2 linked regions of the Prochlorococcus marinus CUG1416 genome follow. The protein of the gene in region 2 interacts with the protein of the main gene of each other region in a pairwise test. Links are inferred from orthologs where the notes say so. Each region holds a gene or a part of one and is shown on either strand. Other genes may lie near its edges.

Evidence for each region.
Region 1: the proteins of HA146_RS01620 (region 2) and lpdA interact in binary tests that used the Escherichia coli proteins (3 or more experiments, as listed by UniProt). The link is inferred for Prochlorococcus marinus CUG1416 from one-to-one orthologs.

Annotation. Positions count from the first base shown.
Region 1 is NZ_JAAORM010000005.1:186,755-202,103, forward strand. The notes cover bases 11,089-14,088. They hold lpdA (dihydrolipoyl dehydrogenase), read right to left. Parts: upstream 13,309-14,088; coding sequence 11,869-13,308; downstream 11,089-11,868. Other genes in these bases: trpC (indole-3-glycerol phosphate synthase TrpC), read right to left, coding at 11,089-11,856; HA146_RS07265 (TrmH family RNA methyltransferase), read right to left, coding at 13,305-14,088. Outside these bases: HA146_RS07205 (IMS domain-containing protein), read right to left, coding at 43-2,148; pdhA (pyruvate dehydrogenase (acetyl-transferring) E1 component subunit alpha), read left to right, coding at 2,299-3,336; HA146_RS07215 (RpoD/SigA family RNA polymerase sigma factor), read right to left, coding at 3,338-4,279; HA146_RS07220 (NAD(P)H-hydrate dehydratase), read right to left, coding at 4,421-5,986; tRNA 2-thiouridine(34) synthase MnmA, read left to right, coding at 6,033-7,190; HA146_RS07230 (acyltransferase), read right to left, coding at 7,183-8,670; HA146_RS09660 (FKBP-type peptidyl-prolyl cis-trans isomerase), read left to right, coding at 8,757-9,329; sodN (superoxide dismutase, Ni), read left to right, coding at 9,408-9,881; sodX (nickel-type superoxide dismutase maturation protease), read left to right, coding at 9,914-10,258; HA146_RS07250 (hydantoin utilization protein A), read right to left, coding at 10,242-10,913; more of trpC, read right to left, coding at 10,969-11,088; more of HA146_RS07265, read right to left, coding at 14,089-14,168; murA (UDP-N-acetylglucosamine 1-carboxyvinyltransferase), read left to right, coding at 14,342-15,349. UniProt on the Escherichia coli protein: Lipoamide dehydrogenase is a component of the glycine cleavage system as well as of the alpha-ketoacid dehydrogenase complexes.
Region 2 is NZ_JAAORM010000002.1:72,229-87,627, reverse strand. Bases 11,659-14,708 are described here. They hold HA146_RS01620 (UvrD-helicase domain-containing protein), read left to right. Parts: upstream 11,659-12,004; coding sequence 12,005-14,413; downstream 14,414-14,708. Other genes in these bases: HA146_RS01615 (CCA tRNA nucleotidyltransferase), read left to right, coding at 14,419-14,708; HA146_RS01625 (hypothetical protein), read left to right, coding at 11,776-11,982. Outside these bases: cell division topological specificity factor MinE, read left to right, coding at 1-128; HA146_RS01705 (L-threonylcarbamoyladenylate synthase), read right to left, coding at 445-1,026; prmC (peptide chain release factor N(5)-glutamine methyltransferase), read right to left, coding at 1,050-1,919; photosystem II reaction center protein PsbM, read right to left, coding at 1,931-2,083; HA146_RS01690 (2Fe-2S iron-sulfur cluster-binding protein), read right to left, coding at 2,186-2,548; psbB (photosystem II chlorophyll-binding protein CP47), read left to right, coding at 2,771-4,294; HA146_RS01680 (photosystem II reaction center protein T), read left to right, coding at 4,318-4,416; transcriptional regulator NrdR, read left to right, coding at 4,517-4,996; HA146_RS01670 (30S ribosomal protein S1), read left to right, coding at 5,107-6,198; metK (methionine adenosyltransferase), read left to right, coding at 6,340-7,581; HA146_RS01660 (FGGY-family carbohydrate kinase), read left to right, coding at 7,593-8,822; HA146_RS01650 (hypothetical protein), read right to left, coding at 9,077-9,496; HA146_RS01645 (TVP38/TMEM64 family protein), read left to right, coding at 9,643-10,278; HA146_RS01640 (hypothetical protein), read left to right, coding at 10,397-10,576; HA146_RS01635 (phycobiliprotein lyase), read left to right, coding at 10,551-11,102; HA146_RS01630 (R-phycoerythrin subunit beta), read right to left, coding at 11,086-11,598; more of HA146_RS01615, read left to right, coding at 14,709-15,399. UniProt on the Escherichia coli protein: A helicase with DNA-dependent ATPase activity. Unwinds DNA duplexes with 3'-5' polarity. Translocates on single-stranded DNA with 3'-5' polarity. Initiates unwinding more efficiently from a nicked substrate than double-stranded DNA.

The sequences.
Region 1 (15,349 bases), on a different replicon or contig from region 2:
AAAAGAAATTTTAATTATTATAGATGATCTCGAAGTTTATACTTACAAGCCACTTACAAAATCAACCAATTTCCATGATTTATTAGAAAAACCCAAAATATATTTAACCTTTAGAGGATTCAATGATGTTTCGTTAACAAATTCCCCAGAATCCTTTAATATTCCCTCTAAATAATTTAATTCAACTAAAACAACAATCCTAGAGGAAGTCTGCGATTTCAAATCTATATTAAGTATTTGGGAAGTAATTTGTTTATAAATTCCTTTCTTTATGTCATTTTGTCTTTCTTCAATTGTTCTATCAATCAAACCATTACTAACAATCGTAGAGAGATTAAGTTCACTCTTTCCAGCTAAGTAATTACTTTTTTTCAGAAGCCATATATTAATTAAATCTCTTACCTCTTCTAAAGAAGGCGATGCTGTAGTAAGTGCTTTGAATTTAGAGGAATTAATTGCAGTAGATTTCTCAGGGATTGAATTTAATTTATTTGAAGAATTTTTTTTTATTTCTTGAGTAATATCGTTATCACTAACCTTTTGATTTTTATCTAAAGCTATAAAAGGTTTATCCTCAACAGCATCATCCTGAATTGAATTTTTAAAATTATTTCTTAAAAATCCAATGCCAATACCAAATGTGAATAAGATCAAAAAAGCATATAAATAAATTAAGTAAGGTGTGCGACTGGTAATATGTTTATCCTCAAGAAATTCTCCAAAAACAAACTTTAATTCAGCAATTTTTTCGATTAAGTACTTATAAAACTCTATTGGTTTATTCTTGAAGATTTCCTCATTGAATTTATTTTCTTGAATATCAAGCTTTTCATATGCTTGTTTTATGCCACCTGGCAAAGGTAATCTACTTTCATCAATATTATCTAATGTACTATCAAAATCATCTGTGATTTTTGTAGAAGATTCTTTTTTGATCTGTTGGTTCTGAAAATTTGATTTAATTGTAGTTTTATTTGATTTCTTTTCTAATGTTTCAATAAATTCTTGAATTTCTCTATCTTCAAACCAAGAATCTAAATCCACTTCTTTTAAGTCAATATCTCTATAACCAACTAAAACATCATTCTCCAACCAATTTTTACAGAAAATACATATCGCCTCCAAGTTATTGCCTGGATAATTGTTAAGCCAATCTCGTAATTTTTCATCAGAACTGCTGGAGAACCTTGCAGAGGCCTTTTCAATATCTGCTAGTAGCAAGTCTAAACAACCAACAAGAGGCATTGAATCAAGACCTGATAAATTTAGTTTCTTTAATATCCTCCTCGCTTCAAATAATTTTTCCGGCTTTCTTCTTGAGAAACCAATTGCTGTCAAGGATAAAAAAGCTAAAAATCCTGCTTCTAATGATCCTCTTTTTTGTAATCCAAGAAACAAATCTATCTGTTCTTGAACAGTCAAATATGGCTTAATTTGTTGAAAAAAAGCTTCAAACTCTTGTTGATTTAAATAATTTCCATATTCAGATTTATTATTACCTTCTAAACCACCTCTTTTAACTATTAAATTTTCCAACATACTTAAACCTTTTTTATGAGACTCCTGATCATTTAAATCCCTACTAAGGAGATCTAGAATCCTGAAAGGAAGCAGAGAAACCAAGTCTTCTTCAAGATCTTTCCTTATTTCTCCAAGCTTTCCCATTCTTTGCAGAAGTTGAATACCTTCATGTAAAAAATCTGCAGCGTTTGAATAGGATCTAAGCTGTTGTTCTTGTATCGCAGAATCTCTTGATGTTAAAGCAGCCAATAAAGTTAAATCAGCTTCTCGACTACTGCCTAAAGCTGGGGTTTGTGGAGGCTGCAAAGCTTTTCTTGTGATTTTAAAAGCTTCTTTAGGTGAACCTGATTCCCAAAGAAGTATTAACCCCGCTACTTCTCTATTTGAAGAAAACTCTAATCCAGAGGCTCCATTAAGTAACAAATTTTCGTATTCTCTCCTACTTTCTGGATCTGTGAGCAAATCAGCAGTTAAACGAAGCAACTCTGATCTTTGGGTTAGAACTTCATAAGTAAAACCTTCATCAGGAGTTTTATCTAACCTTAACTGAAACGCCCTTAATATTTCCTCAGATGTTGCGGAGGGGCTTACGCCAATTAAACGAAAATGGTCTAAAGGAAGTTCCAAACAAATATCCTATTGAAAAATTCTTAGACAAATTTTATCAAGTTAAAAACTTTTTTTCATAAGGTCTTACAGAGTTATTAAAAAAAATCATGAAAATCGACCTTCACAGCTTAGAATGTTAACAAATCAAAACTTCAATAAGGTATTTTCTTGGAAACACACGTAGAGAGAATCTCAAATCTTCAAGACATAAAAAAAGCCCAATTAGATCGAGAAACAGGATTATTTCTTTATGAAGATATGACACTTGGTCGAAGATTCGAAGATAAGTGTGCAGAAATGTACTATAGGGGGAAAATGTTTGGTTTCGTTCATTTATATAACGGTCAAGAGGCAATTAGCACTGGAGTAATTGGCGCCATGAAAAAGAAACATGATTGGTTTTGTAGCACCTACCGCGATCATGTTCATGCACTAAGTGCAGGTGTTCCCTCTTTTGAAGTTATGAGTGAACTTTTTGGTAAAGCTACAGGTTGTAGTAAAGGCCGAGGAGGGTCCATGCACTTATTTTCACGAGAGCATCACTTATTGGGAGGATATGCATTTATTGGAGAAGGCATACCAGTGGCTTTAGGAGCAGCCTTTTCAAGCAAATATAAAAAGGAAGTTCTTGGGAATAATAATAGTGATGCAGTAACTGCGGCATTCTTTGGAGATGGAACTTGCAATAATGGACAGTTTTTTGAATGTTTAAATATGGCCCAATTATGGAAATTACCTATAATTTTTGTTGTTGAGAATAATAAATGGGCTATTGGTATGGCTCACGATAGAGCAACCAGCAATCCCGAAATCTGGAGAAAAGCCTCTGCTTTTGGCATGCATGGTGAGGAAGTTGATGGGATGGATGTATTAGCAGTAAGAGGGGCAGCACAAAGAGCAATTAAACGAGCTAGGGCAGGAGAGGGGCCCACTCTTTTAGAATGCTTAACTTACAGATATAGAGGTCATTCTCTTGCAGATCCTGATGAATTAAGGGCAGAAAAAGAGAAGGAGTTTTGGGGCAAAAGAGATCCAATTAAGAAATTAGCCAAAGAAATTATTGAGGGTAAATTCGCAACCCAAGAAGAATTAAAAAATATTGAAAAGAAAATAGATAAAGAGATAACTGATTCTGTTAAAGATGCTTTAGATTCACCTGAACCACCTTCAGAAGAATTAACTAAATATATTTGGGCTGAAGATTAGATTAAATAGTACTAGGTAATTTTCTGGTTAAATTTCTTAATTTTCTTAATGCCTTCAATTCAACTTGTCTTACTCTCTCCCTAGAAACTTCTAATAATCTACCTATTTCTGCAAGTGTATGCCTCTCATTTCCATCTAGTCCAAACCTTAATTTAAGAACATGTTGTTCTTGCTCGCTTAGGTGACTTAACCACTTCCCAAGTTGCTCTTGATGCATTTTCTGTTCAACTTGATCTAAAGGCTCTTCATTATTACTATCTGCAATTAAATCACCTAAAAAGCTCCTCCCATCATCACCATTAACTGGAGCATCTAAACTACTTGTTGATAAAGCTTGTCTTAAAACAGAATCTAATTCTTCCACATCAATTTCCATTGCTTCTGCAATTTCAATTCTGCTTGGCATAGCACCAAGTTTATGTGCCAGATCCCTACTAACTTTTCTTATAGATGCTAATCTTTCGCTTAAATGCACTGGTAAACGGATTGTTCGTGATTGACAAGCTATTGCTCTTGTCATACTTTGTCGAATCCACCAAAAAGCATAAGTAGAAAACTTATATCCCCTTGTCGGATCAAACTTTTCCACAGCCCTCTCCAAACCAAGAGAACCTTCTTGAACTAAATCAAGAAGTTCTAGACCTTTACCTTGGTATTTTTTTGCCACACTAACAACTAATCTTAAATTAGCTTTCATCATTCTCTCTTTAGCTCTTCTGCCAATTTTTATTGTTCTTTTTTGCTGCGTTGTAAATTCTTTAGTTTGTTCATTTAATTGACCATCTTCTGTGAGAATCATCATTTTCTGAACTTGATTTCCCAATTCAATCTCTTCAGCAGGTGTTAACAAAGGAACTCGCCCGATGTTCTGCAAATACCAACTAATCGGATCATTACTTCTTCTTCTTGGGGGTTCTGCTTGTGCTGGTATTGAGGAAACCATTTTTTTGACCTAAATAAGGTACTAAGACTCTCCTACACTTTTAATGAAATAGCCGAATATTTAATGCGCGCTTCAGATTTCAAGTAATATTTGTATATTTATGTGTTTAAAACTATAAATAACTCTCTTAAATTGTTTCTTTCAAGATATTTGTCTCGTTTTCTTATTTCTCATTAATTTCGATAATTCATCACCAATCGCATAAGCATTTGACCCAGTTTTACACTTTGATGCTGCGAATGAATGTAAAAGTACGTATTTAGCAAAAAAATCAGTCTTTATATTTCTACAAAACGTCAAATCAATCGCAGAACTGCCAGCTACAAATCCGGATAAAAGATCACCTAATCCAGCTCTAGCCGTCTGAGAATCAGTTCCAAAAAGTTGCCATGCTTTTTGATCATCAGCGACTATGCTATTAGCTCCCTTCAACAAAACACTTATATTAAATTCTTTGGCCGCTTTAAGAGCTAGTCCAACATTAGTCTCACCTTTTATATGAGGAAATAACCTTGAAAATTCTTTGGTATGAGGTGTAATCCATGTTTTAAATTTTCTCTCTAAAAAGAATTTTGATCCTAATTTAGATTCCGAAATCCTATTGAGTGCATCTGCATCCAAGATCAATAATCCTTCAAAACTTAAAAGATAGTCTTTTGATTTTTCCCAATCATCATAATCAATTCCTATGCCTGGGCCTAAAGCTAATGAATCAAATGCACTTAAATCAATATTTTTTAATACACTTGATAAGGATGCATTTCCATTTTGATTAGATTGCATAGTTCCTTTTAAAACTATTTCTGGGGCAACTTGCCAAATAGATTCAGCAACTAACTCAGGCAAGACCGCAGAGATAAATCCTGCTCCACTTGATATGGCCCCTTTTAATGCTAAGTATGCTGCGCCAGGATATTTTTCACTTCCCGCGATTAATAATGTTCTTCCCCTTTTATATTTATTGGAATTTTTTGGTAAAGAAGGTAAATCAATATTTTTTAAATCTTTGTAAGTAACCTTAAAAATCCTTCTATCAACTTTGGACAATTTACTAATAGGTACCCCTACATCTATATGGTTCAATTCTCCAATAAAAGGCAAAGCAGAATCTTGTATTAACCCAATTTTATTAAGACCTATAGCTAAAGTGTAGTCTGCCTTTACTGCATTATCTAAAAACGGCTTTCCTTTATTAGGACATAATCCTGTTGGAATATCAATACTTATTACCTTGCCATATTTATTATGAAATTTTTGATTAAATAGTTTGATTAATTTATTATCAACTATTCTTGTTTGATTATTACCAAAAACCGCATCAATCCATAGTTCTTTCCCATTTGCATTAGGGGGCTCTACTAATTTTGTAACACCAATAGATGTAAGATAATTAAGGTGGTTATTTGTTAATGTTTTTTTTATCGGGAATGGACACCATACCTGGACTAAAAAACCTTTCAAAAAAAGCTCTCTAGCTATTACGGCACCGTCCCCACCATTATGCCCAGGACCTATTAAAACAGTTATTCCATGCTTTAAAAGAGGTTTCCTTTTCAAGAGCCATCTACTAATTTGGATTCCAGCTTTTTCCATCAATGCTTCTTGTGGCATGCCATCAGAAAACATTTCTTTCTCTAATATCAACATTTGCTTTGAATCAACAATTAAATGTTTAGAGTCAATTGTTGGCCATACAATTTCGTTCATAATTAGTACAAAACAATTGAAGTACTGTTCAAAAAATTAAACTTCCATGTTAAAGACACAAAAGGATAAAAAATTAGAGAACTATTTTTCTACTAATAATAAAACTAAAAAGGAGAAAAATATTATTGTAGGTCTTTCTGGTGGCGTAGATAGTTCCCTTTCAGCTGCTCTTCTTGTTGAAAGAGGCTGGAATGTTGAGGGACTAACTCTTTGGCTAATGAAAGGACAAGGGTCCTGTTGTTCTGAAGGATTAGTAGATGCTGCTGGCCTTTGTGAAGATTTAGGAATTAACCATAAAATAATAGATTCAAGAGAAATATTCGAAAGAGAGGTGATTAAAAAAACTACTGAAAGCTACGAGAAAGGTTTCACTCCACTTCCATGTTCGATGTGCAACAAAAATGTGAAATTTGAAGAGATGCTTAATTACGCAATAACCAAAAAAGACTTTACTTATATTGCAACCGGACATTACGCAAGGCTGAAAAAATCATCTTATGCTGAAAAACTTGATTGCAAGAGCTTTATATTTAAGGAATTTCTTCTTCTAAGAGGTGCTGACGAGAACAAAGACCAAAGTTATTTTCTCTATTCTCTTTCACAAGAAGTACTGAGCAGATTAAAATTTCCTCTTGGTGAAATGAAAAAAGAAGAAACGAGGAAGGAAGCCCTGAGATTAGGCCTTAGAACTGCTCAAAAACCAGAAAGTCAAGATTTATGTTTAGTTGAGCATTATGGATCAATGCAGAGATTTATTGACAAGCACATTGAGCCCAAAGAAGGAGAAATTATTCATGTCAACGGTAAAGTCCTTGGGACACACAATGGTATTCAGCACTTTACGGTAGGCCAAAGAAAAGGTTTGGGCATTGCTTGGCCTGAACCATTATATGTAAAAAGTCTAGACAGAAAAAAAAACGTAGTGTACGTAGCTGATAAAAGTGATCTTTTTAATAGGGAAGCAATAATTAATAAGGTTAACTGGGTTTCAATCGAAGAGCCTAAGCAAGAGATAGAAGTAGAAGCACAAATCAGATATAGAAGTCATCCAGTAAAAGGCACTTTAATTCCTTTGAAAAATTCAGATAATCCAACTAAAACATTTAAATTAATTTTTGAAGAAAGTCAAAGTTCGGTAACGCCAGGACAAGCTGCAGTTTTTTATAAAGGAGAAATTTTATTAGGTGGTGGATTAATTAATTAATTTTCCAAAAGATATTTAATCCCATAAAAAATATAAACAAAAACAAAATAGGTTTATCTCCAAATTTTGTATAGAAAGTCTTTTCGGATGAAAAATTAGGGAACACTATTTCATTTTGCTCAACATTTAAATCAAGCATTTGAATTATTTTTCCATCATCCTGAACTAAACCCGAAGGGCCTGTGTTTGATACGAGTAAATTATTTTTCTTATTTTCAATACTTCTTAATCTCGCCAAAGATAGGAATTGATTAGACAGCTTAATTGGATAGGGATCTAAATTTGCTGCAGTTATTATTAGTGTTGCGCCACTATTAATAGCCTTTCTTATTTTCACTCCATCACTAATTTCGTAACAGATAGCTACTGCTAATGGAGGTGTAAATTTAGGATCGAAAAATCTTGAATCAGAACCTGGTTGAATTCCTCCTAGTGCAGATAATCCTCTTGAAAAACTATTTAGAAATCTAGGTATTTTTTCACCTAATGGAACAAGTCTATTTTTATCTATGAAAGAGGTAAAAGATTTATCTCCAATTTTAAATCCCAGTAAAGAGCTTCTTAACTCATTCTCGTAATTTCTGAAACCTCCTGCCAAAGTATTAACCTTAATGCCTTTAGGTAAATAAAAATTATTAGTTAGAGTTCCTTCAGGAGCAACAAGAAGTTTTGCTTGATTGGCTAAAGCATATTCTTGAGCGATAGATTGTTTTTCTTTAATAAACTCATTATCTATTTTTAATTTTTCTCTTGTTGGGATATTTGTTTGCCAAATAGCTACTGGATATTCATAATCTCTTTTTATTGGAGTTGTTAAACCTCCTAATAAATGTAAGAAAACAATAACCAAAAGTCCAAAAATAAATATTTTTTTAAAATGAAGTTTTCTTCTCCATTTTCCGTGACTAAAAAAAATCCAAAATCCAATCAATATTTGTACTACACATAAACCACTTGCACCAATCCATCTTGCCAAACCAGCAAGATAAATATCACCTGGGACTAGACTTTCACCTAAACCTATCCAGAAAAAAGGTGTTTGAGAAAGTATCAATTCACCAATCCCCCAAATCAAAGATAAAAAGAATACTTTTATGGTTAAAGGCATAATTTTCATTTTAAAAACATCCTCTTTCCAGAGAATCATTTCAACTAACAGCCCCCATAAATAAACTAATAACCCACCCCAAAAAGCACAAAATAATAATATTGAAATGGCAATTATTAAACTTGCAAACCATGAAAAACCGAGCCATGTCAATGGATGAAGATCATATAACCATGAATGACTTATCAAAACAAAGAAAAAGCCCCACCAAAAATTTGCTATTTTTCTTTCACTTCCCTCCCATAAAATAAATAAAGATATCGGCATAAAAATCAGCCAAAAGTGAGTTGAGACTGAAATTCCTCCTAAAATCCCACCTAAACAAGGGTAAAAATATTGTCTTAAACTTTTAATTTGAGTCGGGATTAACAATCTAAAATTACTAAATTAAATTTATAATCACGCTTTTATTGTACCTTTATTCTGTAAACTTAGTTTTAGTAACTTTCAAAATTTAAGTGAGAGAAGTCTTTATTAGTTTTGCAGTTTTTGTTTTTTGTGTTTCATTAACTCTTTTCAGTCAATTTAATTCACCCCAAGTTGTTAATGCTGCCGAATCAGAAACTCAGTTAATTCAAAAAACACCTGTTGCAAAATCATCAAATGTTTCAAATAATAATTTATTTGAGCTAGACCCATCAGATCCAAATCCTATACTTTTCGCTATGGCAGAAGAAACACAATCAGAAAGCAATTCAAGGACTACAGAAAGTGGTCTAATTATTTCGGATATCGTAAATGGGGAAGGAGATGAAGCTACTGCTGGGCAAACAGTGAGTGTAAATTATACAGGAACTCTAGAAGACGGTACACAATTTGACACCAGTATCGGCAGAGCTCCATTCAGCTTTCCCTTAGGTGCTGGACGAGTAATAAAAGGTTGGGACGAAGGTGTCGCCGGCATGAAAGTTGGAGGAAAAAGAAAATTAACAATACCTCCGGAACTTGGATACGGATCAAGAGGGGCAGGAAGTGTTATACCCGCCAATGCAACTTTGATATTTGAAGTTGAATTATTAAAAGTCAATTAAATTAAGTAAGAAAAATATCTAAGACTTTTCAATTTAGTTAATCTCCAAGTAATATATATACAACATCAAATATTTGAAATGTTAAGTAAATTCATCAATTCTTTTCTAGATAAAAAATCCCCAATGACAGTCCATGCTCACTGTGATGGTCCTTGTGGTGTTTATGATCCAGCATCTACCAGAGTTGCTGCTGAAGCAGTTTTATCAATGACAAAAAAACTTATTGCATTAGAAGCTCCTTCTAGCACTGATTCAGCAGAGTGGGCTACATACAGTAATACATTTTCTAGATATGTTGCAGTTAAAGAAGAGCAAGCAAAAGAAACAAAGAAAGAAATTCTAATTTTGTGGACAGATTACTTTAAACCAGTTCACTTAGAAACTTATCCAGACTTACATGAAACCATTTGGAAGGCGGCCAAATTATGCAGTGCATGCAAAGTTAATATTGATTTAGCTCAAGCTGAAGAACTCATGAGTTATGTAGAAAAGATTCATAATATTTTCTGGGCTTCAAAAGGAAGATCAGACGCTTTTGTAAAAGCTAGTTAATCAGAATTATTTTCAAAAGTTTATTTGACTTAATTTTATTTTTCTTAGGCTTAAGAAAAACCGCCATTATTAGCGGTGATTCTATGTTGCCTTCCCTCAAAGAAGGAGATATTGTATTTTTTAAAAATTATAAGGAAGGCAAATCAGATCCAAAACCTGGTCAAATAGTTATTTTTAATCATCCACTTAAGAACAAAAACCTCATCAAAAGAATAAATTTAGTGAATCAAAATACTATTGAAGTTTTTGGTGACAATATGGAATTTAGTGAAGATAGTAATAAATTTGGATTAGTAAATAACGAAAAAATCATTGGGATTGTAACCTCTAAACTAATCAGTTCTAAATTAAAAAGTTTTATTAATTCAAAAAGATAGAAGCACTTCTTTGAATCCAAAATAATCCCATGGAGAAGGAAAGCCCTCCTGCACCAGCTATTAATCTTTTAATAAATTTTTGACTTGCTTTAAAGGTCGTTAAAGATATTAAACAAGTAAAAAGATTCATACTTATTAATGAACCAATTAAATATGAAATCAAATAAAAGCAAGCACTTGTTAAAGGGAGAGCTAATGCAGGTAGAACTGCAAGAAAATGCGAACCTCCTGCTATACCATGGAGTAAGCCTAAACCTGTTAAAGCATGGGAGTGCTTATTAGTATTTTTTTGTTCCTTAACATGTAAATGAAAATGACGATGAGCAATCCCATTATCATGCTTGTGAGAGTGGGAATGCATACTTAATTGAAAAGAATTCTTAATAGCAAATACTCCAACAATTAGAAGAGAAATTCCAACTAGGAATTCAGCAATATTGGAGAATTTGTTTAATGGCGTAATGTCCTTTATAAAAATAGCGAGAAAAGCTAATAAGAGAACTCCAGAAGAGTGTCCTAAGCCCCATGAGAAACTATTTCCAAGAGCTTTTTTGGGATTATTAATAGCTACTGGCGCCATTGCTATTAGATGATCAGCACCACTAACTACATGCACAAATCCTGCAACGATACCGGTTAATATTACAGCCTGCATATATATTCAGTACATCTCAGTTTATTCAATTTTATAGCACGATTTGGAGTCAAAATTAATTTGAGTTAAATAATTTCTTGAAAGGTTTTTCAATATCACTTTCTCTCATAAAAGTTTCACCAATCAATACTCCCTTAATTCCAATAGATATAAGCGATTCTACGTCTTCTCTACAATTAATTCCGGATTCACTAATGGGAAGAATATTTTGTTTTAAAAATATATCTGAATATGTATTCATCAATTCTATTGATGTTTTTAAATCTGTTTTAAAAGTTTTTAAGTCCCTATTATTTATTCCAATCAAATTAAAAGATTTTAACTTTAATATCCTTTCTAATTCATTCTTGTTATGGACTTCAACAAGAACGCTCATCCTTAAATTATCAGCAATTTTTTTTAGATAAATTAAATCATCATCGCTTAAAATCGCCGCGATTAATAATATTGCATCAGCACCAGATACCCTTGCTTTATAAATCTGATAAGCAGAAATAATAAAATCTTTGCAGAGTAGAGGGAGATTAGTTGATTTCCTTACATTTTCAAGTATTTCGTAACTACCTTGAAAAAACCTTTTATCGGTTAATACTGAGATACATGATGCACCTAATCCTTGATAACAAGGCGCTATCTCTTCAGGATTAAATTTTTCTCTGATAACACCTTTACTTGGACTAGCTTTTTTTATTTCAGCAATAACTCCTGGTTTTATTTTCGACTCCAAGATACTTTCATAAAAATCTTTAGGAGCAGGAAGTTTACTAATCTTCTTTATTAGATCTTCCAAAGAAACTATTTTTTTAAAATTCTTAATTTCAAGGTCCTTATGCCATACAATTTCTTCGAGAATATTTTTTGCTTGTGCCTCTCTGTGAGGTACAGCATATTCTAAATTTTCTACCCTAACTGTTGGATTTGGTGGCCTGCGTCTTATTTCCATTAAGTATAAATTCTATTTTACTTGAGAAGCCGCTTGTTTATATGCGACCTCAACTACTTCACTAAGAGTGGGATGAGTATGTACTTCTGTAGATAATTCAATTACATCTTGATTCCTTGAAATGGCATTCGAAATTTCTTGAATCAAATCAGCTGCATGTAACCCAAAAATATGAGCACCTAATACTTTTCCATTATCTTTATTGAAAATCAACTTGAGCATTCCATCACTCTCCAATTCAGCCAATGCTTTTGAATTAGCCTTAAAGAAACTTTTGACAACTCCCAAAGTAAAATTTTCTTTTGCCGATATTTCTTTAGCTTCAGCTTCAGAGAGACCAACTGAACTTATCTCAGGATGAGTAAATGTTGCCGCAGGGATACTCTTATAATTAATTTCGAAGTTACCACCGCAAATATTATCAACAGCAATAGTACCTTGCGCTGCGGCTGTGTGGGCAAGCATTAGTTTACCAGTTACATCTCCAACAGCCCAAATGTTAGGTATTATTTTCTCACCATTTTTAACCCTCATTTGATCATCTATAGGAATGAAGCCTTTTACTGTTTCAATCCCAACAGATTCAAGATTTAAGTTATTACTATTAGGACTTCTACCAGTCGCAACTAGTACAGCGTCAACTTCTAAAGTTTCTATAACTTCTTTAGATTCTGCATCCGTCAGTTCTATTTTAACAGGACATCCAGGTGTTATTTTTGTCGCAAAGACATTTGATTTTGTATCTATATCTCTTGATTGAATAAGGTTCTTCTTAGCAATTTTTGCAATGTCTGGATCAAATGTTGGCATAATATTCTCCAAAGCCTCGATCATGGTAACTTCACAACCTAGCGCGGTATAAACATCAGCAAATTCCAATCCTATATATCCGCTTCCAATAATAGCTATCCATCTTGGTAGCCACTCAAGTTTAACCGCATCATCACTAGTAAATACAGTCCTATTATCCAAAGAAATTCCACGAGGAACAAAAGGAGAAGAACCAGTTGCTATAACAACATTCTTACAAGTGAAAATTTTATCAATTCCGTTTTTATCTCTCACACCCACTTTTTGATTTCCTTGAAGTCTTCCAATGCCCAAAATAATTTCAACTCCACTCCTTTTGAGAGTTTTTGTTAAATTTTCTCTAACATTTAAAACTAAATTATTTGCATGATCTGCAATTTTTGATCTCTCAAACCTTACTGGTGACGCATGAATACCAAATTTAGCTAAATGTTCATAATCAGCAATTTCTCTAACTTTTCCACTTGCAGCCAAAAGAGCTTTAGAGGGGACACAACCCTTGTTAACACAAGTGCCTCCCATATCAGAAGATTCTACTATTGCGACTTTTAGTCCCTTAGCAGCAGCATGTTTAGCCGCATCAAAACCTCCATACCCTGCTCCTATTACGATTAAATCAAAATCAAAACTTGAATCAGTCACTTTTTATCTCTGTATTTAGAAGTGTATGCGACTCTTTTTCGTTCTAATAATAATGGAACTGCAACACAAGCCACATTCAATGATTCTACAAGCTCACTATGCGGAATTGAAATTGTTTCATTAAAAGCTTCTTGAATTTTTTTATGAATTCCTTCACCTTCATTACCCAAAATCAATGCTGTACGTTTAGTCCAATCAATTTCCCAGTAGGGCTTTGAAGATTTTTTCTTGTGACTACTAGTAGAAAATATCTTAAACCCAACATTTGACAATTCACATAAAGAATTTAATAAAGAATTTATTATTTCTTCTTCATTACCCTCAAATCTTAGAAATGGGAGGTGAAAGACGGCACCAGATGATGCTCTTAATACCTTTTGATTTAATGGGTGCGCGCCTCCAGCTAAAAAAATTGAATTGACCCCAGCAGCTAGAGCCGTTCTAAAAAGATTTCCCATATTTCCAGGATCTTGAATCCTATCAAGAACAAGAACCAAATCATCTTTACTATTAAATTGATAATTAGGTATTGATGAGATTTCGACTAATGCTGCGATGCCATCTGGATTAATTGTTGAAATTGCAGAAGCCAAAACCTCATCTGAGACAATAGTTATTAATGATTGATCAAATTTTTTGCTAAGACTTTGATTCTTTTTAAGCCATTTATCAGTAACTAAAAGTTTGGAGGGAGCATTTCCAGAATTCAACAATTCTTCTATGAGATGAGTACCCTCTATGCAAAAAAAGTTTTTATCTTTGCGAGAAGATCCGCTTTTAAATGATCTAAATCTTTTAACTAGATTATTGTTTTTACTAGTTATTTTTAAAAAAGTATTTTCTATGAGGAATTTTAAAATTTTTTTATCATTTACATTTTAATTTCCATTAAAGTATTGAACAATATTTTTTAAATTTTAATTTCCCAAAAATTGAATAATACATTTTTACTTTTAATTAATATTCAGGACGTTACATAGGGTGGACTTAAGAATATTAGTTTGTCATTATAAATCTAATAAATTAAATCTTAATGATTTGCGTAAGCAAAAAGAAGTCATATCTTAAATCGCAAAATTTAAAGATTTTTGGCCAAGGTAAATTAAATGGAAGAGTTAAAATAAGTGGTGCGAAAAATTCAGCCTTGGTTTTGCTGGCGGCATCATTACTAACTAATGAAAGAATAATTCTTGAGAATGTTCCCCGTCTTACTGATATTGAAAAAATGGGAAATATTCTTAAGAATTTAGGAGTTAATTTGGTAGATAAAAACAATAAAATAGAGATAGATTCAAAAAATATTTCCGTTAAAGAACTTCCTTATGAACTTGTTAATGGACTAAGAGCTAGTTTCTTTTGTATTGGAGCTCTATTAAGTAAATTTGGAGAGGCTAAAGTCCCCTTACCTGGAGGTTGCAATATTGGTTCAAGGCCAATTGATGAGCACATTAATGGACTTAAAGCATTAGGTGCAGAAATTCTCATTGAAGAAGAAATTGTCAAGGCAAAAATAAAAGGAAAGAAAAATAAACTTTATGGTACTGATATCAAATTAAAGTGTCCAAGCGTAGGGGCAACTGAAACTTTAATAATGGCTGCATCTCTAGCCGAGGGACGGACTACTATTGAGAATGCTGCAAGAGAGCCCGAAATTCAGGATTTATGTCAAATGCTTAATAAAATGGGAGCAAAAATTTACGACGCTGGTAAAGAAAAAATAATTATTGATGGTGTTAATAAACTTGGTGGTTGTACGCATAAAGTAATTCCAGACAGAATAGAAGCTGGAACTTTTCTAATAGCTGCTGCTGCAACTTCCTCCTCCATTACAATTTCTCCTGTTATTCCTATACATCTTGAAGCTGTTACGAATAAGCTTCAAGAGAGTGGGAGTAAAATTACTATTAAAGGTAATTCAATTAAAATCAAGGGTAAAGAGATTAAAGGAGTAGACATTGATACAGCCCCCTACCCAGGATTTCCTACTGATTTGCAGGCACCATTTACAGCTCTAATGACGATCGCCAATGGTGAATCCAGG
Region 2 (15,399 bases):
GCTTAGAGACGGAGGATAGAATGACTGCATTAGTAGCCAATTTACCAATCAAAAGAACTGTTTCAGGAGAAATAAAGTATAAAAAAAATGATAAGAATGAAAAAAGTGATAAAGATATCAAAAAGTAATAAATTTTAAAAAGCTAAAAAAAATACTAATGATTGACCCTCCTTAATTGTAAGATAGTAATTATGCCGGCTTAGCTCAGCGGTAGAGCAGCGCTTTTGTAAAGCGAAGGTCATCAGTTCAAATCTGTTAGCCGGCATTTTGGTTTATTTAATTATGTTCAATATTTTTTTGCCGAAAATAATAAAATCAAACTGAATATAGCAATGCTAGGTAATAATCTTATTTCAAGAGCATACTCTACAAAAGATGTAACGGGTTCAAATATCCAATAAGTAAAAAATTGAATTAATAAAACAAAAAACAATAATACAAACATTAATGCAATTCCCTAACTAACACTTCCCCTTTTCTAATCAGCATCCACTCGCCACTTTTCTTCCAAGAGATTATAGTACTGGCTTTCCCACTCCTTTTTTCCCATGGAATAGGTCCCAGAATTTCTACAGAAGGGAAGTCTATAGAAATACCTTCAGCTGTAATTGAACCCTTGAAGCCTGAAATATTTGCACTTGAAGTTAACAATGGTCCTGTTTCTTTCATGAGAGATTGAGCCATATATGAATTTGGGATTCTCAACCCAAGAGTAAGATCCTTGCTTGTGAGAATTGGAGTCTGTTGTTCTGAAGAAGGAATAATCATTGTCAGAGCTCCAGGCCAATATTTTGAAGCTATATTTTCGAAATCTTCTTTAGCTGATTCGTGAACATAATCGATTAATTGTTTCTGTTCTGATCCCATGAGAATTAAGGGTTTATTTCTATCTCTTTTTTTAAACTCATAAATAGTTTTTGAAAATTTTGGCAAGCATCCAATTGCAGGTAAAGTATCTGTTGGGAAAATTATAGGTAAACCACTTTTAAGCGTCTTCAAAGCTAATTTGCAGTTTATTAAATTCATTTAGATTATTTACCAATAATAATTTATTTATATCTTCCAATGGTAAACCTTCCAACACCTGAAAGATCATTCACAATTTCTACTGATTTAAAATTATTGTTAATAAATATTTGTTTTACTTTTTCACCTTGATCATAATGATTCTCTAAAATTAGCCATCCCTTCTCTCTTAAAAATAATGGTGCGTTTTGAATAATTTCCCGAATATGTTTCAAACCATCTTCACCGCCTAATAAAGCAATTTTTGGTTCAAAATTTTTAACCTCTTTGGGCAATTTTTCATAAGTATCTTGAGGAATATATGGCGGGTTTGAAATAGCGAGATCTAATTTGCCTTTATAACTTTCAAGAGGGGTCCACCAATGTCCGCAAAAGAATTTTAAATTTGAATGTTGAGAAGCATTTATATAATTTTTTTTGGCTATTTCTAATGCATCTTGATCAATATCAGTTGCTATTCCATCCCACAATGGATACGCTAATGCCAATGCAATACTGATAGCACCTGATCCAGTTCCTAATTCAGCAAAAAATACTTTTTGTGATTTCTTTCCAAATATCTTGAAGACAATATCAACTATGAGTTCTGACTCTGGCCTTGGGATAAGTACATTATCTGTGACTTGTAATTTTAAATCCCTCCAAAAAGTTATCCCACAAAGGTATTGGATAGGAGAACAACTTAATAAATGATCTTCCCAAATAGATGCTAGATGGTCTAAGTTTTTTTTTAAATATATCTTGTTCTCAGGATTTATACCCAATAGGCTTAGATCACTATTGGAGACACCGCCTATACAGTCAAGTAAAAGAGCAAAAGATTGATTATCTCCTCCTTTAGAAAGTTGCTTTTTTTTCCAAAATAAAAATTCTTTTACAGAAATGCTAAGCATTTAAGAAAATTTTAGCGTTTTGGGCCAAGCCTACCTTTACTAGAGTCGGAGAAGAAGCTTGATTTTTCGCCATCTTGAGTAGAAATAAATAAGCCTATGAGGAATATTGTTGGCACCCCTACAAATAAAAGACTAGCTATGAATCCAAAATTAGTTGTTTCCATTTAGTTAACAGTTCTATTAGGTATTAAGACTATAGACATATAACTTGAAATAAAGTGGAAAAATCAACAAATTTTATCAACTGATTAACAGTCTTAAACAATTTAGCGAGGTAATTTTTTATTTTCACTAATTTTTTTAAGTTCTTCTAAATTTGAGGGTGCAGATTGTGGTTTTGTTAAAATCACTGTAGATGATTTTATTAATGTTTGGCATGCAAGTCGCCAATTTTCTGGTCTATTTTTGAGTTTTTCTTCTTCAACAGAAGTAAGAGGGCTCAAAGAATTTTTGTTTCCTCCTTCAACTGAAATAAAACAAGTACTGCATTGCCCTGCCCCTCCGCAATTTCCTAAAATCCCTTTTAATCCATAAAGTTGTAAGTTCTCTTTCATTACTAGTTCCCTTAAATTTTCACCAGGATTGCATTGAACCTCTAAATCCTCACGGATGAATCTGATAGTTGCCATTTTTTTAATTATTTTTCCTATTTTGGCGTTTTAGTTTGAGAATTGTGACCAAAATATTAACAATTTTTAGTCAAAAATTCCTTGTAAACCTAGTGATACAAACTGATTTACCCAATTTTAGCAAGAAAATAAATTTATTTACAAAAATCCCTCAAAGACTAAAAAACCCTTACTATCGTGATGTTTAGCTGTTTATTCAGCATAGTTACTAGAAATTAACCGATGGGATTGCCTTGGTATCGAGTTCACACAGTAGTTATTAATGACCCAGGTCGACTACTTGCTGTGCATCTTATGCATACTGCATTATTAGCCGGCTGGGCCGGTTCTATGGCTCTTTATGAATTAGCCATTTTTGATCCTTCTGATGCTGTTCTCAATCCAATGTGGAGACAGGGAATGTACGTTATGCCTTTCATGGCAAGACTAGGTATCACAAGTAGTTGGAACGGATGGGATATCACCGGTGCTACAGGAGTTGATCCTGGATTCTGGAGTTTTGAAGGGGTTGCAGCAGCACACATAGTATTTAGTGGACTATTGATGCTGGCCTCTATATGGCACTGGACTTACTGGGACTTAGATTTATGGGAAGATTCAAGAACAGGTGAGCCTGCTCTGGACCTGCCAAGAATCTTTGGAATTCATCTTCTTCTAGCCGGACTTACATGTTTTGGATTTGGAGCATTTCATTGTGCAAACGTGGGTATTTGGGTTTCTGATCCTTATGGTCTAACTGGTCATGTAGAGCCTGTAGCCCCTTCCTGGGGAGTAGACGGATTTAATCCTTTCAATCCAGGTGGGATAGTTGCAAATCATATTGCGGCTGGACTTATGGGTATCATTGGAGGTATTTTTCACATTACAAATAGACCTGGAGAAAGACTTTATAGAGCATTAAAACTAGGAAGTCTTGAAGGAGTTCTAGCTAGTGCTCTAGCTGCTGTGCTATTTGTATCTTTTGTCGTTGCAGGAACAATGTGGTATGGTTCAGCGACAACACCAGTCGAGTTATTTGGTCCTACCAGATATCAATGGGACTCAGGCTATTTCAAAACTGAAATTAATAGAAGGGTTCAAACTGCTATAGATAATGGTGCCACTAGAGAAGAGGCATATGCATCCATTCCAGAGAAATTAGCTTTCTACGATTATGTTGGAAATAGTCCTGCGAAAGGAGGATTATTCAGGGTTGGAGCTCTAGTTAATGGTGATGGCTTACCAACTGGTTGGCAAGGTCACATTGCTTTTCAAGACAAGGAAGGTAACGATTTAGAAGTCAGAAGAATACCTAACTTCTTTGAAAACTTCCCCGTGATACTAGAAGATAAAGAAGGCAATGTAAGAGCTGATATTCCATTTAGAAGAGCTGAAGCAAAGTATTCATTTGAACAAACTGGCGTTACTGCAACTATTTATGGAGGTGACCTAAATGGGCAAACATTTACTGATCCTGCAGTAGTTAAAAGATTAGCTAGAAAGGCGCAGCTTGGAGAAGCATTCAAGTTCGACAGAGAAACCTATAAATCTGACGGTGTATTCCGAAGCTCTCCAAGAGCGTGGTTTACATATGCACATCTATGTTTCGGATTGCTATTCTTGTTTGGCCACTGGTGGCATGCTTCAAGAACTCTTTACAGAAATTCCTTTGCTGGTATTGACGCTGAGATTGGTGACCAAGTTGAATTTGGTTTATTCAAGAAGCTTGGTGACGAAACCACAAGAAGAATCCCAGGAAGGGTTTAAACTAAACTTTATTACTTAATCTTATGGAAGCTTTTGCTTACGTTCTTATTTTAACTCTCGCAGTTGTCACGTTATTCTTTGCTGTCGCCTTTAGAGATCCACCTAAATTTGATAGAAAATGAACTTAGAAAAAAAACCTCTTTAATCAAGAGGTTTTTTTTTACTTTTCATAATGAAAATATTGCTCTACTATAAGAGTTAAAGTTCACATTAATTCACTACATGCAGTGTCCAACCTGTCAAAATACAGATAGCAGAGTTTTGGAATCAAGATCTGCTGATAGTGGTAAAAGTGTTCGCAGAAGGAGAGAGTGCTTAAATTGCAACTTTAGATTTACAACTTATGAAAGAGTTGAAACAATGCCAGTTTCAGTAATAAAAAAAGATGGGGGCAGAGAATTATTTGATAAACAAAAATTATTTACTGGCATATCAAGAGCTTGCGAAAAAACCACCTTCACTAGTGAAGCAATTATTAATTTTGTAGATGGGATTGAATCACAAATCATACAGGATTCTAATAAAGATATTAAATCTTCACAAATTGGAGAATTAATACTTAAAAATCTTAGGAAGGAAAACGAAGTTGCCTATATAAGATATGCCTCTGTATATAGAAAATTTAATGGGGTAAAAGATTTTATTTCTACTCTTGAATCTCTAAAAGGAACTTCAAAAAACCAATTAGCTTCAATTTTATAAAATTCAGCATCCTAAAGTGTAGAATACATAACACAAATGATTTTTTGCTATTAGTTTGCAGGCTAGTAGCATTCCTTTCTAACTACCTTTGGTAGTCTGCGATGCAACAAATGAACGAAAATTCTTCCCAAACAATTCAAGAACTTTCTGAAGATAAAGAAATTAAAAATTCGTCTGAATTAGATAATGATGCATTATCCCAAAAGGAGGAAGAGTTATCATTCGAAAATAAAGATATTCCTTCCGCAGATTCTTCCTCTAGTAGAACAAATGCGGATTTTGATAATGCAGGATTCACTCAAGAAGAATTTGCATCACTATTGGGTAAGTATGATTATAACTTCAAGCCTGGCGATCTAGTAAAAGGTACCGTTTTTGCTCTAGAACCCAAAGGAGCCATGATAGATATAGGTGCCAAGACGGCTGCTTTTATGCCTGTTCAGGAGGTTTCAATAAATAAAGTTGAAGGACTAAATGATGTTTTACAACCTTCAGAAAGCAGAGAATTTTTCATAATGAGTGAAGAAAATGAAGATGGCCAATTAGCACTTTCTATAAGAAGAATTGAATATCAAAGGGCATGGGAAAGAGTTAGACAACTGCAAAAAGAAGATGCAACTATTTATTCTGAAGTTTTTGCGACAAACAGAGGTGGAGCTCTTGTGAGGGTTGAAGGCTTAAGAGGTTTTATCCCAGGTTCTCATATAAGTGCTCGAAAAATTAAAGATGACTTAGAAGGTGAGTACCTACCTTTAAAATTTCTTGAAGTTGATGAAGAGAGAAACAGATTAGTACTAAGTCATAGAAGAGCTTTGGTTGAGAAAAAAATGAATAGACTTGAGGTGGGAGAAGTAGTTGTAGGTTCTGTTAAAGGTATTAAACCTTATGGAGCTTTTATTGATATTGGAGGAGTTAGTGGTCTGTTGCACATTTCTGAGATCAGTCATGAACATATCGAAACTCCTCATAATGTTTTAAATGTAAATGACCAAATGAAAGTTATGATAATTGACCTTGATTCAGAAAGAGGAAGAATTTCATTATCTACAAAAGCACTTGAACCTGAGCCAGGCGATATGCTAACCGACCCTCAAAAAGTTTTTAATAAAGCTGAAGAAATGGCTGCGAAATATAAGCAAATGTTATTTGAACAAACTGACGATAATGAGGAAATAGCCACAGCTTCCGCTGAAACAGTTTAAATTCACTTAATTTACGTTGCCCTTTGATATCGCACCTAAAGGGTTATTTATCTTTAAACAAGCATTTCTAAATTTACAATCATTGATTACTAACGACAGTCTAAATTATTATAAAGTTTAATATTTACAAATTATATATAAATGAGTGATTTCATTTTCACTTCTGAATCAGTAACTGAAGGTCACCCTGACAAAATATGTGATCAAATTAGTGACGCGGTTTTAGATGCTTTATTAACAGAAGATCCAGAAAGCAGAGTTGCATGCGAAACTGTCGTTAACACGGGTCTTTGTCTACTTACTGGAGAAATAACTTCAAAAGCAAAAGTCGATTACATAAAACTTGTTAGAAATGTAATTAAAGAAATTGGATATGAAGGCTATAGAGCAGGGGGTTTTGACGCAAATAGTTGTGCTGTTTTAGTAGCACTTGACGAGCAATCACCAGATATTTCACAAGGAGTGAACGACGCAGATGATGTTAACGATGACTTGGAAGATAATACCGGAGCTGGTGACCAAGGCATAATGTTCGGCTATGCATGTGATGAGACGCCTGAATTAATGCCCTTACCGATTAGCTTAGCTCATAGATTAGCTATTCAACTTGCCAAAGTGAGACATGAAGAAGTCCTTAATTATCTACTCCCTGATGGTAAAACTCAAGTAAGCATTGATTACGAAAAAGGGGTGCCAGTCTCTATTAATACGATTTTAATTTCAACTCAACATAATCCTGAGATTGATGGAATAACAAACGAAGAAGAAATTCGTAAAAGAATAAAGGAAGATTTATGGACGCATGTTGTAAATCCTGCTACTGAAGATTTAGAAATCAAACCAAACATTAGCAAAACAAGATTTCTAGTAAACCCCACGGGGAAATTTGTCGTAGGCGGGCCTCAAGGAGATGCTGGGCTAACTGGTAGAAAAATTATTGTAGATACTTATGGTGGATATGCTAGACACGGAGGTGGGGCATTTTCTGGCAAAGATCCCACAAAAGTAGATAGATCAGCCGCTTATGCAGCACGTTATGTAGCTAAAAGCATAGTTAAGGCAAAACTGGCAAAAAAAGCGGAAGTACAATTAAGTTATGCAATTGGAGTAGCAAAACCAATTTCCATTCTCGTGGAAACTTTTGATACTGGTGTTATTTCACAAGCTAATTTGACTGAGCTAATTAAAGAGCACTTTGATTTAAGACCCGCAGCAATAATAAAAGAATTTAACTTAAGAAATCTACCAAAAAAAATGGGAGGAAAATTTTTTAGAAAGACAGCCTCCTATGGACATTTTGGCAGAAGAGATCTTGAGCTGCCTTGGGAAAATGTAGAAGAAAAAGCAGCCAAATTAGCAGAGGCTTCCAAAATCTTTTTATAAATATTTTTTCTATGCCTGATAATTTTTATGGAGGGTTAGATTTTGGAACGAGTGGTGCAAGAATATCAATAATTAATCCTAATAAGAAATTAGTATATTCAAATTCAGTACCTTATTCATACAGCTTTAAAAATCCAAATTCTTGGATCAATTCTTGTGAAAATCTCTTAGTGAATTTACCTATTGAGGTAAAAATTAACCTTAATAAATTGGCTATCTCCGGCACCTCAGGAACTTTAATAGCATCCAATTTGCGAGGAGATCCGATAGGAGAAGCAATACCTTATGACCAAGCATGTATTGAACATAAGATCCTTCTTGAATCCTTAACTTTTGGAGAAGATCATCTGCGAACTCCATACAGTAGTCTTGCTAAAGCATTAAAACTAATAGATAAATACGGGACAAATATACTTTTACGACATCAATCTGATTGGATCACTGGTTGGTTTTTAAAAGACTGGACTCATGGAGAAGAAGGTAATAATCTAAAACTTGGTTGGGATCTAAAAAAAGAATCGTGGCCAAAAAGCTATCTCAATACTTCATGGCAAAAATGCCTACCGCATATAGTAAAAAGTGGAAAAATTATTGGACAAGTAAATTCTGATTTGGCAGAGAGATTTAACTTCAATAAGAAATTAATATTAACCTCAGGCACCACTGACTCTAATGCAGGTTTAATAGCTGCAGGTTTAGGGAAAGAAGATGGTCTCACAGTTTTAGGAACAACAATAGTGGTTAAAAAAATTATTGATAACCCTATAAAAAAACAGGGAATTACAATCCATAGAGTAAACGACGATTGGATATGTGGAGGAGCATCAAATGCTGGATGCGGCATCTTGTCTAAGTTCTTTTCTGATTTAGAAATAAAGGAACTCAGTCGACAAATTAATCCATCGAAAAACACTTATTTGGATCTTTTACCTCTTAATAGTAAAGGAGAGAGATTTCCTGTTAATAATTCTAATTTAGAGCCGATACTTGGCCCTCGACCAGTAAGCGACTCACTTTATTTACATGCATTATTTGAGGGGCTAGCTAAGATCGAATTGAAAGGATGGGAAGAACTAGGCAAACTAACCGGTTCACTGCCAAAAAAAATTATTACTATTGGTGGAGGTTCAAAAAACCCTCAGTGGAGAAAAATAAGAGAAAAAATTATAAATATACCAATATTTTCTTGTAATAAAACCACTTCTTTTGGTACTGCCTTATTAGCGATTAATTCAAAATAATAATTTTTGATATTTGATAAAGATATAAAATTTTTAATGAAAAGGGTTTCACAAACTACACATCTTAATTTAAAGTATATAGGTTAGAGCCGGGATAGCTCAGTTGGTAGAGCAGGCGACTGAAAATCGCCGTGTCCCCAGTTCAAATCTGGGTCCTGGCACCTTTAAAACCCCTTCCTAGAAGGGGTTTTATACTTTCATGACATGGGGACTCGTGATTTTTTTGTAATTTTATTTTTTATAATTGAAAATTCTTAGTTTTCGACTCTACAGACCTGACCAATAACGCCCAAAATCAATTTATCTCCATTTGGATCTTGCCAATCAGCTAAATCATTGAAATTTTTATTTACTTGATCTATAGAGACATCAACGTCTCTAAATGACTTTTCAAAACAATTTATATCCATTGTGTAAAGAATATCCTTAGTAATTTCAGTTTTTGTCTTGGGAATAAATTTACTCAATACTCTCACAGAACCATCCTCATTCCTTTTAATACTTTGTCTATCCCATAACTGTTCTCCATATTCACTTTTAGGGACTCCAACCCATTCATGAGGCAAAGCATTTGATTGTTTTATTGAAATACACAGGGAAAAGATTATCGAAAGAACTAAACCAATGCTATTTCTAGTAAATATTGAATTAACTTTATTCTTAGAATTAACCATGAATACTTATGAAATAAAAAAATTTCTTATCGAGAGTAAATATAAGATTAAAAATTTATAAAAATTTTTATTGATTAGTAATTCTATTATAGATACAATCAAATATTAAATTAAGAATTTACTTCCAATAAATTTACTAGAAAATAATGAATAAAATACAGAAATTTCTCTCAGTAGTTTTTTTTATCGCAATATTTGTTGTATTGATTTATTTAATCCAAAATTATGGGATAGAACCCCTAAGGAACAAAATTGAGAGTATGGGGATTTGGGCTCCATTTGGAATCTTCATACTAAGAGGAGTAAGTATTATTTTACCAGCTCTTCCAAGTTCAGCTTATTCTCTTCTCGCGGGTTCATTATTAGGGTTTCAAAAAGGTTACATGACAATTATCTTTTCTGATATCGTTTTTTGCCAAGCTGCTTTCTTTATTGCAAGAAAATATGGGCGAGTCCCTGTAAGGAATTTAGTAGGCCCAAAAGCGATGAAAAAAATTGAAAGTTTTAATCAAAACCAACTAGAAGAAAATTTCTTTCTCATGACAGGCCTACTAATGACTGGACTTTTTGATTTTCTAAGCTACGCAATTGGTATTGGAGGAACTCGCTGGAAAATATTCACTCCAGCATTATTAATAAGTCTTCTAATCAGTGATTCCATACTAGTTGCTGTAGGAGCCGGTGTTAGTCAGGGAGCAGGATTATTTCTGGGAGTAGCTCTTTTGGGCATGTTTGCATTAGCTACTATTTCAGGATTAGCAAAAAATAAAATTCCTAAATAAAAAAAGAGTTAAAAATCCTGTAATCAAAGAAGAGAGATATGACATTTTTGCAAACAAGAACTATTTGAATAAGAATTCATGCAAGAATAGAAGTCGATTAATTTTTTAAAGTTCTTAGATGACTCCATTTAGACCAACTTCACATAATCGCCCTGGAGAACAAATATCAACAACTCCTTCTGGATTAAAAGTAACTTCTGCAAAGAGATTAATGGTGGATTCAATGGTAAGAATGATTCAAAAAGCAGAAAATCATTCCGTAGAAGATAAACTTGACGAAGAATCTAACAACAATTAATCAATTCATTGATAAAAGCATAGGAGAGTGGAAGTCCATAAGAAGTAGTCATACATTAGCTTTTCAGGAATTTGAAAACTCAACTAGTAAAATATACATAAAACATATCAACTCAAAAAATAAAAAAGTTCCTGAAATTTTTAAAAATTACAAATTAAGTTTAAACCTAGAGAACACAGCCATTTCTATAAAATGGCAAGCTATTAGTGATTGGGAAGAAGATAATATGAGTGAGGAAGATGAAACTATTTTGATATTTTTACCCAAGGATGAAAATTCAGGAATTGTTTTACGAAATAAAGGTTATACAGAATCCTTTATTTCATCATCCAATTATTTTGTTGATGAACAAAATAATTTACACATTACAACTATTTACAAATCAACAGTTTCCGAAGAGAGAATTTCCTTTTTATCTACTCACATAAGATCCAGATTTTCTACTATTAGAAATCTCGCAAACAACTCAGTAATACAGACGTCCCATACTTCAGAGATAAGAAATTTAGCTAGTTTAAAAGATTAATTATCTTTGCAAATTGCAACTCTGTTTCAGATATTAATTTAGTAAGAAATCCTGTCTTTCCTTGCATATTATTAACTGTTGTATTTAAATCAGAGATTGTTGCATCTCGCATTAATTCAATAACCCTTCTTGCATTGCTTAAAGGTACCCCAAGAGCAAGATAAGTATTTTTAAGATCCTTCAAACAACTTTTTTCTAAAACTGATTCGTCATTAGAAATTAAAAGATAAGCAACAATCCTTAGTATTATTTCTCCATCTCTTAAACAAACGGACATCTTGTTAGTTGTATTTAAAGATATTTCTGAATTAACTGAATCTTGATTTTCGCAAATCATTGCTGTTACAGCGTCTGCTGCAATTGCAGGCGAATTATTGGTTATTGAGGTTATTGCATCTAATCTCGAATTTGCACTATTAATAAATTCTTTTATGTTTCTTAAATCATTTAATTTATTATCAGCAGTCAATAGTTGATTATTATTTGAAACTGACATTCCTGAAGTAAAAAGTTAAAGTTAGAGTTTAAGATTAGTACAAAGCTAGTAAAAACAATACAATTTCAAAATTAACGCAATGCTTCTTAATTAATAACTTCATTCCAAAGTGATAGTTGAAATAATTCAAAAAAAAATTTTTTTCCGCTAATATGAAATTATGTTTTTAATAAAGTTTTGGATCAACAAGATTTAAAATTATCAAAGAAACTTATTTCCTCATATAAAAAGAGATTGCAAAAAGAAATTATTGACCGAAGTATAAAATTAAGAATGCCTCAAAATAAATTTGAAGAAATAATAAATAACAACAATGAACTTATAAATTTAAAAAAAACGTTAGAACACCTTGAAACGGAATCTGAACCTCATAGTAAAGTCTGATTTCTGAAAAACCCTTCCAAAAGTGTCTCAAACTAACAATTTTCTTTTTAAGTCCTTAAATAATGAACAACTACTAGCAGTAAATCATGTTTATGGACCATTATTGGTTGTAGCAGGTGCAGGCAGCGGAAAGACAAAAGCTCTTACCCACAGAATTGCAAATCTTATTGAGAACAATTCTATAGATCCCTACAACATTCTTGCGGTTACTTTTACTAATAAAGCTGCTAAAGAAATGAAGGCAAGATTAGAGGTTCTTCTAGCTCAAGAATTAGCCTTAAATCAATTTGCTCAGCCTTGGGCAACTCTCAAAGAAATTGATCAAAATCAATTAAGAACAAACGTTCACCAAGAGAGGCTTCAGAACCTTTGGATCGGTACTTTCCATTCTTTATTTTCAAGACTTCTGAGATACGATATTGAAAAATATACTGATCCAGAAGGACTAAAATGGACAAGGCAATTTTCAATTTACGACGAAACAGATTCTCAAACTTTAGTAAAAGAAATTATCAGTCAAGATATGAATCTTGACCCTAAAAGATATGATCCCAAAAAGATTAAAAGAATAATAAGTAATGCTAAAAATCAATGCCTAACTGCGAATGATCTTTTAGAAAAAGCAGATAATAATTTTGATAAAACAGTTGCAGAAGCCTACAAGAGATATAGAATTTCGCTTTCAAAAAATAATTCTCTAGACTTTGATGATCTTCTACTTTTGCCTGTTTTCTTATTGAGGCAAAATGATATAGTCAGAGATTACTGGCACAAAAGATTTAAACATATTTTGGTTGACGAATATCAAGATACAAATAGAACACAATATGAACTTATAAAATTAATTGCTGCTGGAAATACTGAACCAAAAAAATTCTTTAGTTGGGAAGATAGATCAATTTTTGTAGTAGGAGATGCTGATCAAAGTATTTATAGTTTCAGAGCAGCTGACTTCAGAATTCTAATTGGTTTTCAAGAAGATTTTAAAACTTCACTTAATGAAGATACAAAATCATCTTTAATTAAATTAGAGGAAAATTATAGGTCATCATCTAATATCCTTGATGCTGCAAACTCGCTAATTGAAAACAACTCTGAAAGAATTGACAAAGTTTTAAGGGCTACTAAAGAAAAAGGGGAGCTTTTAAAGTTACTCAGCTGTGATGATGAAATTTCCGAGGCAGAAGCAATTACCAATAAAATTAAATCACTAAACAATTATAATCAGAAGCCAATTTGGAAAAATTTTGCAATTTTATATCGAACCAGAGCTCAGTCAAGAGTATTAGAGGAATCTCTTGTAAGGTGGCGCATTCCTTATACAATTTTCGGAGGATTGCGTTTTTATGATAGAAGGGAAATTAAAGATGCGATAGCATATTTAAAAGTTCTGGTTAATTCTTCAGATAACGTTAGTCTTTTACGCATCATAAATGTTCCTAGAAGAGGGATTGGTAAGACTACTATTCAAAAACTTAATGAATTATCTAACAAGCTAAATATTCCATTATGGGAAGTAATCAATGATAAGCAAAGTATTGAAGAAACAATAGGCAGATCATCAAAAGGAATTAATAAATTTACTGAAGTTATGAATGATCTACTGTGTTATCTAGAAAATTCAGGCCCTGCTCAACTACTACAACTAATATTAGAAAAAAGTGGTTATTTAAGTGACCTGCTATCTAGTGGGACTGAAGAATCTGAAGATAGAAGAAATAACTTACAAGAACTAATTAATGCAGCTACTCAATATGAAGAAGAAACAGAAAGTGGAGATGTAGAGGGATTTCTTTCTACAGCAGCCTTAACAACTGATAATGATACGAAGAAAAATAATCCCAACTCTGTAACTCTTATGACTCTGCACAATAGTAAAGGTTTAGAATTTCAAAATGTTTTTATCACTGGGCTAGAACAAGGTCTCTTCCCTAGCCATAGATCAATAGATACTCCCTCACTTCTTGAAGAGGAAAGAAGATTATGCTACGTAGGTATTACTAGAGCTAAAGAAAGAGTTTTCTTAAGTCATGCCAGAGAAAGAAGATTATGGGGTGGAATGCGTGAAGCAACAATTCCTTCAATATTTCTTTCAGAAATACCTGAAGATTTAATGGATGGCGAATTACCACAAACTGGTGGTGCTTCAATTAGAAGAGATTTGCATCTTAATCGTTTAACAAGAGTTGATCGAAACAATCCAAATGAATTTGTCAACAAACCAATAAATGCAGTAAGGAAATTATATTCGGGACCCAGTAAAGGGAAGAGCTGGATAGTTGGAGATAAGCTAATTCACTCAAAATTTGGGAAAGGTGAAATCATACATATTTTTGGGAGTGGGGAAAAAATATCTTTAGCAGTAAAATTTGGTGATAAAGGAAGTAAAATTCTAGATCCCAGATTAGCTCCAATTCGTTATATAAGTTAAAACTCATGAACGATATCTCTAATTACATCCAAGGTGAATTAATCAAAACTCCATTTAATTTATATAACCTAATTACTAAATACATAGCATCTAATAACAATACTAAAGTAGCTTTTGTTGGTGGTTATTTAAGAGATTTATTAATTAGTAAATTCCACAAAGAATCTTTTTCTAAGCCTGTAGATATAGATCTTGTTATAGAAGGCTCCTCTATTTCTCTGGCAAAATTTATAAAAAAAAATATTGTAAATGTAGATTTATGTTTAATCAAGGAATTTAATTTATACAACACAGTAGAAATAAATATTAATGACTATAAAATTGATATTGCTTCTGCAAGAAAAGAGATTTATTCTGCTCCAGGCTTAAATCCCACAGTAACTAAAAGTACTATTGAGGAGGATCTTAAAAGGAGAGATTTCACTATAAATTCAATAGCCTTCGAGGTCTCGAACAGGAAAATCTATGATCTTTATGGAGGAATTTCTGATATAAAAAGCAAAAAATTGAACCTACTTCACAATAAAAGTATTTCAGATGATCCTAGTAGATTAATTAGATGTGCAAAATATGCTTCAAGGTTAGATTTCAATATTTCAAATAATTCTCTTAAACAATCTCAAGAAACAGTTAGACAATGGCCTTGGAAAAGTTCAGAAACTCATCAGAAAATGATTTTCCCTCCTGCACTTGGCATACGAATAAGGATGGAACTAGCTGAAATATACAAACACGATAACTTGAATAATGTAATTTCGATAATTCATCAATGGGGAATTATCTCAATATTAAATGAAAATATTCAAGTCGATAAGAGGTTTTTCAGGGGACTAAATTGGATCAAAAAGTTGAATGGAAGTTATATTCTATTCTTGTTAAAAGATGCAGACGATTTAGAGAAAGCATGTCAAAGATTTTTGATCAATAATAGTGAGAAGAAAATATTAGAAGATTATACAAATATAAAAAAGATATTCAAAACCAAG